2 regions of the Bacillus sp. OTU530 genome follow, and region 1 is predicted to be linked to the other one. Evidence: riboswitches for the same ligand, from Rfam matches in the RefSeq annotation. Region 1 holds a riboswitch; the other holds the start of a gene.
The links. Region 1 has a riboswitch for cyclic di-GMP ahead of AAHB12_RS05740 (ArsR/SmtB family transcription factor). Riboswitches for the same ligand answer to the same signal wherever they lie in the genome.
Positions count from the first base shown of each region.

Region 2: linked by a shared signal. The riboswitch ahead of AAHB12_RS07725 (hypothetical protein) and the one ahead of AAHB12_RS05740 (ArsR/SmtB family transcription factor) in region 1 are both predicted to bind cyclic di-GMP.

Region 1 covers NZ_JASATP010000005.1:204,627-212,648, reverse strand. Annotated here, with positions in the region: gene AAHB12_RS05775 (hypothetical protein) at 1-167, opposite strand, end outside; gene AAHB12_RS05770 (hypothetical protein) at 1,311-1,661, shown strand; gene AAHB12_RS05765 (hypothetical protein) at 1,797-1,970, opposite strand; gene AAHB12_RS05760 (hypothetical protein) at 2,246-2,539, opposite strand; gene AAHB12_RS05755 (NUDIX hydrolase) at 2,596-3,048, opposite strand; gene AAHB12_RS05750 (RDD family protein) at 3,085-3,594, opposite strand; gene AAHB12_RS05745 (ArsR/SmtB family transcription factor) at 3,856-4,131, opposite strand; gene AAHB12_RS05740 (ArsR/SmtB family transcription factor) at 4,316-4,597, opposite strand; cyclic di-GMP riboswitch class I at 4,625-4,713, opposite strand; gene AAHB12_RS05735 (hypothetical protein) at 5,548-5,676, shown strand; gene AAHB12_RS05730 (TerC family protein) at 5,744-6,430, opposite strand; gene AAHB12_RS05725 (spore germination protein) at 7,065-7,286, shown strand; gene AAHB12_RS05720 (iron-sulfur cluster biosynthesis family protein) at 7,523-7,825, shown strand; gene AAHB12_RS05715 (DHH family phosphoesterase) at 8,001-8,022, opposite strand, start outside.
Region 2 covers NZ_JASATP010000007.1:185,976-193,997, reverse strand. Annotated here, with positions in the region: gene AAHB12_RS31685 (hypothetical protein) at 1-81, opposite strand, end outside; gene AAHB12_RS07745 (hypothetical protein) at 195-791, opposite strand; gene AAHB12_RS07740 (hypothetical protein) at 1,040-1,306, shown strand; gene AAHB12_RS07735 (hypothetical protein) at 1,358-1,576, shown strand; gene AAHB12_RS07730 (hypothetical protein) at 2,158-2,331, opposite strand; gene AAHB12_RS07725 (hypothetical protein) at 2,328-2,591, opposite strand; cyclic di-GMP riboswitch class I at 2,566-2,651, opposite strand; gene AAHB12_RS07720 (DoxX family protein) at 2,767-3,279, opposite strand; gene AAHB12_RS07715 (SGNH/GDSL hydrolase family protein) at 3,367-4,146, opposite strand; gene tagU (polyisoprenyl-teichoic acid--peptidoglycan teichoic acid transferase TagU) at 4,220-5,140, opposite strand; gene AAHB12_RS07705 (competence protein ComK) at 5,313-5,768, shown strand; gene AAHB12_RS07700 (sigma-70 family RNA polymerase sigma factor) at 5,801-6,295, opposite strand; gene AAHB12_RS07695 (S8 family serine peptidase) at 6,554-8,022, opposite strand, start outside.

The sequences.
Region 1 (8,022 bases):
AAGAAATGAAAGCCAGTAATAATTATACCCCAAAGAGGTACGCTCAACAGGGATCCCCATAGAAGCCCTTTAAACATATTTCCTTCCTGTTCCAGAGGAGTTTGATAGATTGTTGATTGAATATTGATAACTCCTTGTCCATTTTGACTTTGCTCAAGTATAATCATTTGGCTTCGCCTTCCTTTCCATCACTATTCTCATCATAACAGTTTACAGATTACCTTTATTAAATGAAAACTTGGTGAAAAATCTAAATATGAATCGATTCCAAAAGCATCCTTAAATAACTATGAAACAGAGCTTCACCATGTTCTCTCCATCATTCTAACTGCTATTAAATTAAGATTTAGCTATCTTTAACTTTGTATACTCATTATAAATGAAAACGCTTTCTTTGTATATACTTTTTACAAACTTTACGTTTACTAATTAAGAAAAGCGGACAAGGCCCGCCTTTTATGGCAACGTAGGGGTGGGCCGGAGTAAAAGGCGCTTTTTGCCTTTTGCGGAGATTCAGCCTGGAGTCTGCCTGTGTTGGGCCTTGGGAGCTAGACATCACCCCGAAAAGCTATCCTTTCTTATCCTGTAAAGAAAACTCGCCGAATGGCAAGCCCTGCTCTCGGGCGAAGACAGAGGTGTAGCTCTACTTATACTGTATTCCTAAAATTTCCGGCTACGTCGCATTCACTTCCAGATGGAAATTTACACCCTTTTGCAGTGTGAAATAACAAGCTTATATCATCCAAGTTAAGATATGACCATAAAAAGGGCAGTCGGTTCTGATCTGTTCACACATTCTTCTCACCGCCTTTCAATTTCAAGGCAAAAGAAAAAAGACCGGAAATAGGACTCTTCCAGTTATAAAGCTATTCAATAACGCTCTTAACCAACCAGATAAGTGCAATCCATAATGGAATAGAGATTACCAATCCCCAAAGGCATCCTCTCGCAAAATTCCCTTCTCTCTCCATAATATCGACCTCTCTTTTTTGACTTATTATTAAGATAGTCAGGTTTAGAGGAAATAAAACCAATTGCAAATAAAAAGGACGGCTAAGAGCGGCCCGTAAATTACTAACAATGATGTTTTGATTCGATTCAACTCGTTCCCCACTTAAACAAATCTTGTCAGGCTTTAGTAACGGCACATTAAGGAATAACTATACATTTTATGTTCTCACAATAGCCTAGTACGTTTTTCCCCTGTTTTTAAGAGTAGTACCATGTTAAAGAGAGATGTTTAATTTATCAATATTCTGATAAAACTGATAAATAGGTATGATGATATCTAAAAGTGAGGTGTGTCGAATTTGAATCAAGCTGCTAAATTGTTGGCACAAAGAGCATTAAGAGCGAAATTCGAACTTGTCTCCCAAACAGCGGCCGATATGTACAATGTCTATTGTCGGGAAGGAAAGATTGGCCATATCTATCGTGAGCATAGATGTAGCAACTATAGGTGCGTTGATGTTGATCATAGTGAATCATTTGCAGCTTCTACAAAAGATAAATGGGAAGCTGCTGAAGAATTATGGGAACACGTTATGACTTCTCCTTTTTGCCACTCAGCAGTACTGTTGAGTGATTTTTTGTGTATAAAGAAAACGCCTCGGCAAATAGCCAAAGCGCGCCATAACATATTAGGGGTAAGTTCATTATAACACATTTTCCCTATTTTGGTAATTTAAACAACAAAAAGCGGTCTAGAATAAATAAAAAGAGAGCTATGCAGCTAGCTCCCCCTGGTAAATGGTTAAATGTCTATAATAATTTTACGTTAAAAAAATTCACATTTCTTAAGAGAAGAAATGAAAACCAGCAATGATTATACCCCAAAGAGGTACGCTCAATAACGATCCCCACAGAACTCCTTTAAACACACTTCCTTCCTGTTCTAGAGGAGTTTGATAGACTGTTGATTGGGCGTTGATAACTCCCTGTCCATTTTGCATTTGCTCAAGTATAATCATTTGACTTCGCCTTCCTTTCCTAGCACTATTCTCATCGTAACTGTCTATAGATTACCTTTCTTACATGAAAATTTGGTAAAAAACCTAAATATCACTTACTTTCACAAATTCAACTTTGTACATTAATTACAAATAAAAACGCTTTCTTTGTATAGACCTTTTACAGATCTTTTAAACCCACACTTTTCTTAAAACAACACCCCCATCTTATCCGAGCCCAGATTTAAACATAAAAGAGCAGCCAGAGCCGCTCTTTATTTACAAAAGCCTATTTATTAGATCTTGCCTAGTGTGAAAAATATTAACCACCATATAACCGGCAATACACTCCACAAAACCAATTGTAAATATTTCTTCTTCATGAAGATGATCCATCCCATAATAATTGAAACAATAACAAATAGCGGGTAACTTGTTACAAAGATAGTTGCTACTGATGCAAATGCATCCTCAGCAAATGCCATGGCCCAACCCATAAACCAAAACAATGTTGATAATACCGCCACAATCTGGGTAATAATTAACCAAACCAACGATATAATTTTAATTCGTTTCTCTTGAGTCCCCATCGCTTACCCTCCCTGTTAACCCTGCCCGCTCCTTTCACTACAGAACATCCGCTTCACTATTCGGTTTTCCCACTTACATATTTATCCAACATTACTTTACTTGTTGTCATTATGTTTTCTGGGAAGGATTGAATATCAAAATATCTAAGTTCTTTACTCTCTTCATCAAGTCTAATCTCTCCAGTGATATCAGAAGAATAGTAACAAATAATAACATTATATACTTGATCACCATTAGGGTATTCATAATACATTTGGTCCCCTGAAAAAATATGAAAAAGCTTTAATTCCCCCACCGTTAACCCTGTTTCTTCAAAAATCTCTCTTCTCGCTGTATCCTCAATCGTTTCACCAATTTCCATAAAACCACCCGGTAACCCCCAGTCGTTTGTATCTGTTCTATGCTGCAACAGAATTCTGCCTTCAGTATCGAGTAAGATCACACCTGCAGCAGTTAATATTAATGGACGAGTTCCTACAGCAGATCTTAATTCTTGAATGTAATTCATGTTAAATCCTCCTATGACACTAACCTCAGTTCAATTTTATGAATACCTTTTTAACTTTTCGCCTCTTATTAAGTTTTCATCTATTCTCTTATAGACAACAGCAGTTTTGGCAACAAAGTCATGGATAGCGCGTCTATCTTTTCGAAATATCACCATAAAAATACTGATCACATATGTAGTTCCTAATGTAAGCATACCTAATCCTACTTTTCCAATAAATTCTCGAACTAGCATTGTACGAAAATTCAGCTGTTTTCCGTCTATCTTAATCAATTTTAACCCTAATACAAGCCTACCAATTGTGCCACCTTTTAAAATTAAAGGTATTAATGCGAAATAAATCCCATCAATCCATAGGGATTTCCAGCCTTTATAAAATGTATCAGAGTGATTTGCCGTAAGAAAAAAGGATATAGTGACTAATACTGCTGTTACACAAAACACATCTATGACGATTGCAGAGAATCGCTTTCCTACGCTTGCAAAACACATTGTCTGTTGGATATTCTGCTGTCTAACTACTACATATTTAGCCTTAGCATACATATACTGAAATCTCCTTATATAGCTTTTCATTCTTAATAATTCTTTAGAGAATACATTTATGTTAAATTGTGCATTGGAATAAATGTAAATAACTCCCTTGTAAGTGTACGCTTTTTATGTCTAATTAGCAATATATAGATTTATTCAAAATAAAAACCGCTCACCCATTGGCAAGCGGCATACATAAAAGTGGATAAAGCTTTTGCTTCATTCAGCTACTTCGTGTGCTCAGTCGTGCAGGACCCATGACCCAAATCGTACTTAAGCGTTGATCATTGCATTCAGGATAGGTTTTACTCTCTCGTCCTTTATCTCATAATAAATCTCTAAACCTTTGCGCGTTCCTGAAATAATCTTGGCAGTCTTTAATTTTGATAGATGTTGACTAACTGTACTTTGCGGCGCTTCAAGCTCTTCGTAAAGAGAGGTTACATTTGTTGGTCCTTTTTCAATCATAAATTTCACAAGCGCAATTCGTGCAGGATGGGCTAATACCTTTAAAATTTCCGCACTGTCATTAAACTTTTCAATGTTCATTCTACTACTCTCCTAACTTTATTTATCGACTATAATGCAATAATATTCGAAATTTATGAAGAAAGTATGAAATTTTCCTAATAACTTTTTTATTCAACCTCTAATCTTATACTTTCTTACAATGCAAAAAAGCACCTGATTTCCACCAGATGCTTCAAAATAATTCGGTTTGGTAATATAACCCTTAAGCACTAACTACCGCATTAAGGATATTTTCTACCCGTTTGTCCTTTACCTCATAATAAATCTCCAAACCCCTACGTGTTCCCGAAACAATCTTAACAGATTTTAATCTTGATAAATGCTGGCTAATGGTGCTTTGCGGCATTCCGAACGCCTCATAAAGGGTAGTTACATTTACCGGACCTTTTTCAATCATAAAATTCACAAGCGCGATTCGCGTAGGGTGGGCTAATACTTTTAAGACTTCTGCCCCATCATTAAATCTTTCAATTTGCATATACATTCACTCCTCTAATTTTTCTTTCCCGTGAACGGCAGCTGGCTAGCTTGATAGCATTCGCTATTTTAGCCCCTAAAGCTTTGCGTCCCAAGTTTTCACAAGGTTTGCCCTTAATAATTATAATTTTTTGTCGAGTTTTAGTACAGAGAAAAATATTACAAAATTTTTATAACTGGTTCTAAAAAAATAGCAATTAACACGGAACTTTACACATTCTATATATTTATCTTAATATTTTTTTCGTTTTCTCCAAAAGAAAAAAGCATTCACTATATGAATACTTCGTATTATTATAATGAAGTTAAGTTGAAATGTATAGGTAAAACCAATGAAAGAACCGATTAAACAAGGATACGGTCTAGACAAAGTATACAGTTACAAAGAGCACCCTGATAAAATTTTCGTTACTTATAACCCTTGAGATAAAGAATAATAATAGTTAGAACTATTACTCCTATCAATAATAAAGAACCGATACCTGAGCTATACACAATATATATCTTAATATGGAGGATAGCATTCACAACAAGAACTATTGACAAGAAGATACACAAGAAAATGATGATAGGCATATTTTTATTTCTATTCAAACCAAACAATCCCTTCACAGAAGGTTATTTATACATTAAGGAATAAGAAATTAAATCATAAAGATTATTAGAAATTAGAGTAGAAAATTGTAAGTATTATAGCAATCACCATTATATATTTTAGTCCGTTATAAAACACTATGTTAACCAAGTCTTGTATTATTATAGAAATAACAAAATATTTTTTATGTGACTAAACTTGAATAAATATTTTACCGCCGGCACTTCCTCCACAAACTTAACCTTATTAATTATTAATCCGATAAAAATTTACACTTGATAAAATTTATGATTGGTATTATTATCTTTATTAAATACTTTTATATTATTTTTGTTAAATTATTTTGAAACGGAGGGAATACAATGCATTGGTTTCGTCTAGTCCCTGTTATTTTCTTTTCTTTATCAGCATTGTCATTATTTACATTTCAATTTGGCGAAATAATCCATTCCATTCAGGAATTAATTGGATTTTATAAACAACAGCAATAAAAAATAACTCAAATCCCCTCACACAGATTTTTTTTTGAAAATCAGTCATATGTTGCAGAGAAGGGCATTAGCCCCTCTCCAACGAAGCCTTGTCCGTTTTTTCCAGCTCTTTATTTTTTAACTTGCCAGTTATAATAACCAAAATTGCTAATGTAACTGGAATAATAATATGCCCTAAAGGAAATTTGCTCTCCACAAAACGGGCAATCACTTTATCGTTTAACATCATTTCTCCGGCCGTATATCCAAGTAGAGCTGCACCTAATACAATAAGGATGGGAAAACGATTCATTAAATTCATTAATAGTTGACTACACCAAATGATTAACGGGATACTAACAGCTAATCCGATTATAATGAGCAAAAGGTTTCCTTCTGCTACTCCTGCAATCGCTATGACATTATCAAGACTCATTACTAAGTCCGCCATAATGATGGTTCTAATCGCCTGAACCATACTGCTGCTACCTTCAAGATCTTCTCCCTCGTCTTCACCATCTATTAGCTTAACCGCGATCCACAGTAATAAAATTCCTCCTACGATTTGAAAGTAAGGGATCTGCAATAACCAAACCGTCACAAAAGTAAGGACTATCCGTAAAGCAATAGCACCAAAACTCCCCCAAAAAATTGCTTTTTTCTTCTTATTTTCAGGAAGATTTCGACAAGCTAATGCAATCACAACTGCATTGTCACCGCTTAGAATGATATTAATAAAAATGATTTTAACTAAGTCTACAAACAACCCTTCTATCAACTTCAATTCCTCCAATGAATCGTGCTGTAATTCTATTTTTCACTTGTAGCAACAAACTTATCTTACGACCAACATATTTCACATCCTTGTGAAAGTAATGCCTAACATAACTAGTTGCAAATACACTGATAATCCAAGGCATATTTAACTTGCCCTGAATTCTATTTATTAACCGTCCATTATCAAATGTCCATAGCCTGCGAGTCTTTTCCGCCAGCATGAGGTACACAGAATATAATCTCCGCATTCATCCGCTCGAAAAGATTACTCCTTTCTCTTCATCGTCGCCTCCCATTTCCAGCGCGTCATTTGTTGTATCTTCCTTACACATCCATACCCGCGCTTTCTCTATCCAGAATGAAGAGAGAGAAGCACATTGTGAATTGGACGGTAATGTGGGATTATGTCAAACTTGACATGTATGCAATATACAAATGAATAACTTAGAAAGCACAGAATGTAAAACATATTAATAAAAGAACAAAACACCACTCCTAAAACATTTATCATATACTGAAAAAGGTATTACCAAACTTCACAGAGTTTATACATTAAGATTGTAACTTTCAATATATAAAGGGTCCTTACCTTTTGTTAGTGGAATAAAAATATTGGGAAAGTAGGCGAAACAATGCCTTCAATTGTTAAAGGAATTGTAATAAGCAACATTGACGTCACTGGTGCTTTTAACATAGGAGATACTTATGAGGTAACACCAATATCAACTGAAAAGGGCTATCATGGAGCTGGATCATCAAATACTGGATATTCTGTAAACACATTTAATGGTGTTAGTAAAACAAATATAGGAAATGCTAATAAATCTGATGAAAACCAAACATTTACTCTATAAGTATTCGTAAGTCACTTGAGACTAGTCCGATCGCAAAAAAATCTAAACCCTTGACTTCCTGTATCAAATGTTATGTTAAAACACATATAGCCATGTAGTCCCGCATTGCAGGATGAAGCTGCACAAAAGTTTGAAGATTTGCTATTTAAACGTGTACAATGAAAAAGCCAAGCTACAATCATATTTCGCACTGTGAATAATCTCAATGTGAGCAAATCAAAAAAGGGGGACTTTTTATGGAATTTATTATTACTGAAAGCGCAGAGGAACAACTTAAAAAGCTTAATATAGTGCCACTTTGCCTGCGTATTGATATTCAGCCGGTAGGTACATGCAGCGCTGTCGTCGATATCGACCTAACTCTAGATGAGCGACAACATGATGATGTTATTTTTGAAAAAAACGGACTCACCATCTTGGCGAATTCCTTTGCAAGGGACTATCTTGGAAGCAAAGTAAAGCTAGATCATGTAGCTGCCTTTCGACTTACTACACCAAACGAAACACTTGCCTATGGTTTATCTGTAAAACGTAAGTAAAGTGAAAATGAACGCAAAGAAATGAGTTTCTATACGGCTGCATATAAGCAAAAAGGTAGTATATCCATTTCTAAAAAACAATGCCCCCTTTCCTACTGAAACAGGGGGTATTGTTTTAGCTACTGTATACCGTCTCAAATCGGCGAGGCAATGCCTTTTCTATGTTTACTTTACACTATTTGCTTACCGGAATATAA
Region 2 (8,022 bases), on a different contig from region 1:
CACAGTAATCCGAGTTTTGAGATTACGCGTATCCCTTTGCATATCCTTCTGTTCCTGCTTGATTTCACGGATGTCTTCCACTTCCTTATCCTCTTTCTACAAAATAAAGAGAGCAGCTCTGGACTACCCTTGAAAAATATCTATCTAAAAGAGACAGCCGATAGCTGCCCCTGACCTACTACAAAATAGCGTTATCAGGATCGTCTATTTCTCTTCTCAATTTCCTTCTCTGCCCGTGCCAACATTGTTAACCGTCTTTCTTTTACTTCTTCCATCGGTTTCATTTCTTGTACTCTTTTTTGTTTTTTCTTTTCCCCTGAACCGTCTGACCAGGCTGCAAAAAAACTTAGCAGCCCCCTGGTAATTCCAACTACAAACAAAGGGGCCAGACCAAAGAACAAGTAACTAGGTAAAAGATGTGATTTGTTAGTTTCCCCAACAAGGTAATCACCCAGACTTGTTTGCTCCACAAGAAAACCGAATGGAGCAAGAAGAAATAATGGTGTAATGATCATATAAGGGAAAAGAAGAAACGAAACAAGTAAACTACTTCCATATCTCCCTTTGCTTCCACGCTTGGATAATACACAGAGAATTATTGTGAAAACAATAAATAATTTAGTTAAAAAGGACCAATGATAATATGTCGCATTCATGATTGCACCAGAAAAGAGTAAGAAAATGAAGGGTGCCAAAAGTATTGTCAAGATTAGTGCTATAGTAGTCCCACCATGCACCCTTTCAAGTCCAATGGCTTTTCCCGCTGCATCCCTAATAATTCTAAAATCCATATATTTACCTCCTTTTTCTAAACAATGAAAATTATACTACCTGAACATATTTCATAAAGGGATAATATGCAAATTTAGTGTAAAGCTGAACCGATATTTGTAACTTTCTTAAGTTATGACATCAAAAAGATAAAAAATAGCCCTCAAATTAACAGGAATCAATTACCATGGTAAGCCTACCAACATTTTCTTTATAATAGATTTGAATATGCTAGATTTGAAATTAGATGTTGTAGGGAGAAGAAGACATGAATAAGTTTTTATTGAGATTGTTAATGTGCGTCATCTTCTTTGTGGGGTACATGGCTTTTACAGGTAATTGGGGCATTTTAGACGATTTTAAGTGGATGGTTACCCACCCGGCTAAAACCTTGAGTAATGGATGGCAAATTATTAAGGTATTTATTATTATTTTTGTTATCTTTGTTATTATTCCAATTATAGGTAGGTTATTGGCCGGAGACACCATAGAGGACAAGCTGGATAGAATAGAAGACTTATTGAGAAGAAAGTAATCGATTTTACATTAAGCGGGAAGTTCAAATATTGATAGGAGAGACGTATTAATGGATGGCTGGTTGTGGCTATTAGTAATGATAGTAGGATGGGGTATAAATATTTTACTAATAAAAAAATTTGGATTTTGGCGAGTTTTCTTTAAGTGGCCTTTTAAAATGGTTATCACAGTATTAGGAATAGCCTTTTCAGCTTTGCTTAGTCATGACCGTGACGAAGCATTGAGAGAAGAAGGAAGAGAAGAAGAAAGAAGAAGAAGGGCGAGATAGTAAAATACATAGCTAAATATTTTTTCGTAGAGGGTTAATACCTTCTATTTTTTTTGTCCATTTCTTAAATTATGGCACTTTTTATTCTTTCACAGAAAGTGCATAACCTCCTTTCAACACAAAAAAAGAACTTGAAGTAAATTCAAGTTCTTAGAAAATTATTAGTTAGCATGCTACGAATTTAGGCTGTAGATGTACAACGTTTTGCTTGCTATCCTATTGTTTTGTTTCCGGTTCTTTTTGAGGACCGGGTGGATTTACTTTGCTAGAGCGGGCTGGTGACATATAATTTTGAAGAAATTACGTCAAATAATTAAGAAAGTTACACCAATATTAGAGCGTCAAAACGAAATTCTTACATTATATAAATTAACATCTTAAGAAGGGGAGCATAATACGGTTTTATTTAAAACAAAGCCATGCTATTCATGTTTCTTCCCTTTTCAAAACAAAAGAAAAAGAGCTGCCTAGGTCGCCCTCGATTTATTTCCAAAGCCGTATTCTGTTCAACTATCGAGCCCTATCCTCGTTACACATTCCCATGTTCACATCACATGCACCTTATTAAGACGATTTAGCCTTTACTTTTGACGCCATCTCCCTTTATTTTTCATATATTTTGGTTGATTCACGCCCATTAAATCAGATGTATTAGCACTGAATTTCTTACTTTTCTTATGTTTTTGTTTTTTCAACCTTTTTTCTTCTTGGATTTCCCGTAAATCTGCTTTCCATTGTTTGAGTTTATCTTTCATCTTTGCCCTTGCATTGCTGGTAATTTACGCATGGATAGGTAGTATCTTGCTTTTTGGATCACTAATTCATCATAATCGATAGGTTGATTAATTCTTTTAGTCCCCCTTAGCAAACTCATAATAAAAACAGTCACAATACTACAAGCAAAAAGAGCTGAAATAAAACCCCACATAAATAATCCCTCCATTAGTCCTTGTTCATAATCTTGCATAAATCGACCAAAGGAAATTGTATTCGGAAACTGGCTGGCATAGTTCAAAGAACCTTAGCCCCTATAGCTTTGCGTCGTCACCTTTCAGTAACTTTGCCCTTTCGTACGAATTATAGATTATAAGTACTATTATATATTTATCTTTCCATGAGTAAAATATTTATATTCTGTTCAACTATCGAACTCCGTGAGCAAAACAAAAAAAGCCTTCAACAGGCTTTTTTCATGCTGGCGGTTTAGCCGGCGGCTTGGCTGGCGGTGCAGCCATTTTCCTCTTAATAGAAGAAAAAATCCAACCATCCGCCCCAACTCGTCCAGCATTATCACGTGCCGATAGAAGCAGCCATGACCAAAGAATCATTTGTGGATTAATATTCATGGAGCCGCTTAGTAAATAGGAGAAATTCATAATAAGAGCAAAACAGAGAGCCGGTCTTGTAAATGCACCGGTCATGAGACCAAGACCGACGAAGAACTCCCCAATTGGCACAAGATAATTCAAAATATCAACATTCGGCAGGAAAAAGTACTTTGCGATAAATGCCCACCAATCCTGCACAACTGGATCAGTCCCTGATGTTTTAGCAATTGCATCTTTCAGAAAGACGGAAGCATCAAAGCTTTTGTTTGAAATTTTTTCAAACCCATGCCTAAACCATACAATTCCTAAGAAAAACCGCACAATCGCCAGAAACCATGCCATCTTCTTATTTTTCTTTAAAAAATCCGAAAACACTCCCGCTCCCCCTCACTGCTGTATGTACTCTCTTTAATCGTAGGAGTAAACAGAAATGAAGTCAACATATTCAGGTAGATTCCTATTCTATTCCTTTTGGTCCCCTGTAAAATAGTTTGTTAAATATTGTGCCCAAACCTGCTGTCCCTCTGAATTTGCCCAGCCATCCGATTTTTCAAGATAATTTACAATATCATCTCCATTTGGATCAGGCCAGCTTTGCCAATGATCTAGATATGTAATGCCCTTGCTTTCCATGCTGTCTTTTAATAATTTTATAGTAATCGGATAATTCTTTGCCTGGTGCAGCGGATTCGGCGGCTGTACGAATATAGCAACACCTGGGACGCTCTTTGTGATCTCATCCAAAATGACAGAAATATTACTCATCGACTTCTGCTTTCCAATTACACCGGCATCAACAAGCAAAGAAGGCTCGTACAATACAATATCAGGCTTCGAATGGGCTATATCCTCAAAAATCTGCTCATCTACCCATTGCTGCGTTGTTTTTTGTGGGTACGATTTCACAGTAACCTGAAAAACACCAGGCCCGTATGTATCCTGTAGATTTTTTGTTAGTATCTCAGGCCAGCCTGTTACAGCTTCATCCCCAGCAATCACAAGCTGAAGAGGCTTTTTCGTCTCTATCGCCTGTTTGATTTTCGTTTGTACTGCCTCTGGCAGATTCTTCATGTACTCGGTATAAGAAGAGTCCTGCGATTGTCCTCCAGGTACAGCATCCTGAAGCACCGTTTTCATGTTATTTGTTGCGGCTTTAATTTTGTCCTTAAAATGCAGATTGCCGGCTACTGTTATCCCCAACGTCAAAGCTATAATACCAGCAGCTCCAACTTTTTTCCACATCGTACCAACTCCCTTCGTTTCTATGTTACCAAATTAGAGCAAACAAAAACAGACTGGAATTCTCCAATCTGCATTAAGATTCTGTAGCTAGTCCTAAATGCTTGCGCAGTTGATTTGATAACTGCTGCCGCACTGCCTCTGGTACAACGTAATACCAAATACCCCCAATTCGTTTTCCTTCCCCAATAATTTCAATTTGTTCTACGCTCTGCGCAGCTTGCTGATAATCCTTCTGCATCTCATAGATTTCTGCAGCTGTTAGATTCGTCCTTACATGCTGCCGAATAACTTGGAGGATCTCCTCGTAACGCGTAAGGGAAGAAAAAGAAGCGCCCTTTTTCATCACTGCCTCAATGACCTGCCGCTGCCGCTCCTGCCTGCCAAAATCACCCTTTGGATCCTCCTTACGCATGCGCGCGTACGCAAGTGCCTGCGCTCCATTGAGCGGAATGCTTCCCGCTGCAAATGAATGGCCCTCATAGCTAAAAGGAAATGTATTATGAACGGTTACACCGCCGACCGCATCAACAATCTCCTGAAAACCCTGCATATTCACCTCAATATAATAGTCAATTGGAATACTAAGAAATCGCTCCAGCGTATTCAGCGTCATTGGAACGCCGCCAAAGGCATATGCATGATTAACCTTATCCTGCCTGCCTTTTCCTTCTATTGTGACATATGTATCGCGCGGAATGCTAACAAGCTTTGTTGTGTTCTCATTCGGATTAACAGTAACAAGCATAAGAGAATCGGAACGTCCCCTGTCTCCCTGCCGTTCATCCACACCAAGCAGCACTATCGAAACGGGGTCAAGCTGCTTTAACTCAAGAGGCTCTGGTCTTACTTCAATCGCCTCTCTACGCACAGGCTGATGCACCGATTCAAGTGTTTGATTCACATTGGAGTAGACCTGATAAGCATAAACACCAGCTCCCCCTACAAGCACCGCAAGACAAACGACCAGCCAAATAAAAATTCGTTTTCGTTTCATGCTCGTTCTCTCTTTCCCGTAAAGATACGGTTATCGTACCCGAAAACGCTACATTCAAACATCTTTTTACAAGTTTTGTCCTAAAATTTTAAATTTCGTACCTCAAAGGAACTAATTTCCAGTTATAATATAAAAGTGAAATAAAACTCCAAAAATAAAAGGAGGATATCCAATGAAATCAACAGATTATCAGATTTGTGAATACACCATTGCGTTTCTTCCCTATGCCCATCCGCTATATCAAACGAAAATTCTTGATACAAGAGGTGTCTTTTATTCCGAAAAAACATGTAAGCAGCTGCTCGACGACGCTTGTATACGTACTGGCGCAAGCTACCAAGGCAAACGAGAGGCCATTAAGCGTCTTCTCCATATCCAGAGAAACCTGCCGATTCCGCTGTGCTGGAAACGAAACATTTGCCCTATTCCCTCTACATCACCAAACAAATGGGATTGCATTTGGTACTGCTATGCCCATGTACGTGAGGTCCAGGCGCAAGGAAAGAAAACCTTGCTGTTATTTACAAATGGCGAGGAGCTTCTGCTTGACTGCAGTACATACTATACCAAGCAACAGCTGCAAAGAGCCGCCCGCATTCTTACGCACTTCCAGCTTTGCTCTACGTAATGAAGGCTGCCAAACGGCAGCCTTTCCCTCTCTCACATCAGTTTTTGCTCATCGATATACTCTTTTATTTTCTGAATAGCCCTCCGGTAAAATGAACGTACTTGATCGTATGTCATCCCATGCTCCTGCGCAATCACAGTCAGCTTCTTACCATGATAAAACCGCTCCTCAATAACTAAGCGCTGCCTCCCATTTAACGGTGCCAAATACTGAAAAAAATCAGCATCACTCGCCGCTTCATCAGCTGAAATGGTTTCTGCAAGCTCCGGACCCAGCATAACCTGCCTTTCTTCTATCCTTCGCTCCCCATTCAGCTTCCCAAGCAAATAACCTCGCACTGTATAGAACGCATACGTCGAAAAGGCCCCTTTTCGCTCATCAAACTGTTCATATGCCTTCCAAAGTGCAATTAAACCACACTGATAAAATTCATCATGATTCCGATAAATACATAGCCTCTTTAATTGTTTGCGAATCATTCGTTCATATAACTGGGCAGCTTCCTCAAATGTAGACGGCTTCATCATAACATCCTTCTAAAAGACGCGTCCTTCTTGTTATTCCGCGGTACCTTTACGATAAAAGAAATGCTAAGAATGCTCATCTGCCCAAACATGACTCTGTGTGTTCTTAACTTGAAGTTCGGCTAGGCGTAACTTAAAGTTGCTAATTAGAAAACAGCTACCATGTATAAAATTAGGAATGTTTCAAAAGGGGTTGGGAGATTTTTTTACAGCAAAAGGGACGAGCATTTTGCCCGTCCCTCATGTAATCATTCGAAATGATTAATATACAACTATCGTATCCAAATTAATATTAGTAGATGTCTTACGAGCACCTGCTGCAGCTTTTCCAGTCCACTCAATTATTACTACATGTCTTCCTGCTGTCAATCCCGTCTTTTTAAAGTATTCAGTCTTATACACAGCAGATGCAGAATATAAGCTTACTTCCGAACTAACACCGTCTATCGTGATTTTTGCGATTCCCTGGCTATTAGCCTTAACCCCTTTTAATGAGATCCCTGTTCCATTAAAGACGAACTGCGCTTGAGCTCCACCTGCATTTGTTCTTGCATCGGATCCGCCTGATGCATTTGTAGTGGAGTAAGTGCTCCATGTTCCTATATATCCGATTTCCTTAGCAGTGTTCTCGTATGTTCCTGCTGTTGCTCCTTGCTTCACTGTTGCTGTATAACTTCCAGATCCTTTGTAAGCATATACGTCAACATAATACGTTCCTGCCTCAGGTGCAATATACGTGAAGGTTTCACTGGAAGTCCCAGCCTTTTCAGAGTAAATTGCAATTCCATCACTGCTTTTTACCGTTGTCGCGCTAGGCTTATAAAGATAGAGATCAAAATCTGTTCCAGTAGCACCTGTTAATGTTACTGTTACCTTTTCACCCTTTTTCAGATCCAAGGAATAGACATCATCCAAATCCGTTGTAGCACTTACAGTACCGCTTACAGTTGTACCAGGGAATGGTTTACCTGGAATATCATTATCAGCCTGCGTATTAACAGCCGCCTGCGCATTTAATAGACCACCTGTCCCAACTATTCCCGTTAAGGAGGAAAGTTTTGTAACCGTATTCATGATGGAACTTTTCATCTCCGCTGGGCTAACAGCGCTATTTGCGCTCTGCAGCAATGCCGCAACCCCCGTCGCATGAGGAGTGGCCATTGATGTTCCATTCAGGTACTCATAAGCATAAGAATAATCCGAGGACCATCCTTTCGGAACAGAGCTCTTTATGCTTACTCCAGGAGCTGCAATATCTACGTTTTTCGTACCATAGTTAGAGAAATCAGCCACATTTCCCGTATTATCAATCGCAGCTACTGACAGAATATTAGATAGGTCATAACCAGCAGGATAGCTTACCTGAGTATCTATATTTACCCCGTCATTTCCAGCTGCCGCTACAAATAGAGAGTTTGAGCCCTTAATCGCATCATATAAGGCTTGGCTAAAGTCTCCGCCTCCCCATGAGTTGTTAGTAATCTTTACACCTTTAGCCTTGGCGTAATTAATTGCTTGAATAGCGTCGGCACTGTCCCCGCCATCTGGTCCAAGGAACTTAAGCGGCATAATCTTTACGTTTGGAGCAACACCAATTACCCCTATGCTATTAGCAGAGCCTGCAATTGTGCCTGATACGTGCGTCCCATGCTCATCCCCATCATCGGCATCAAAAACTGTATTATCGCCATGGAAGAAATCCCAACCATTCACGTCATCGATATAACCAT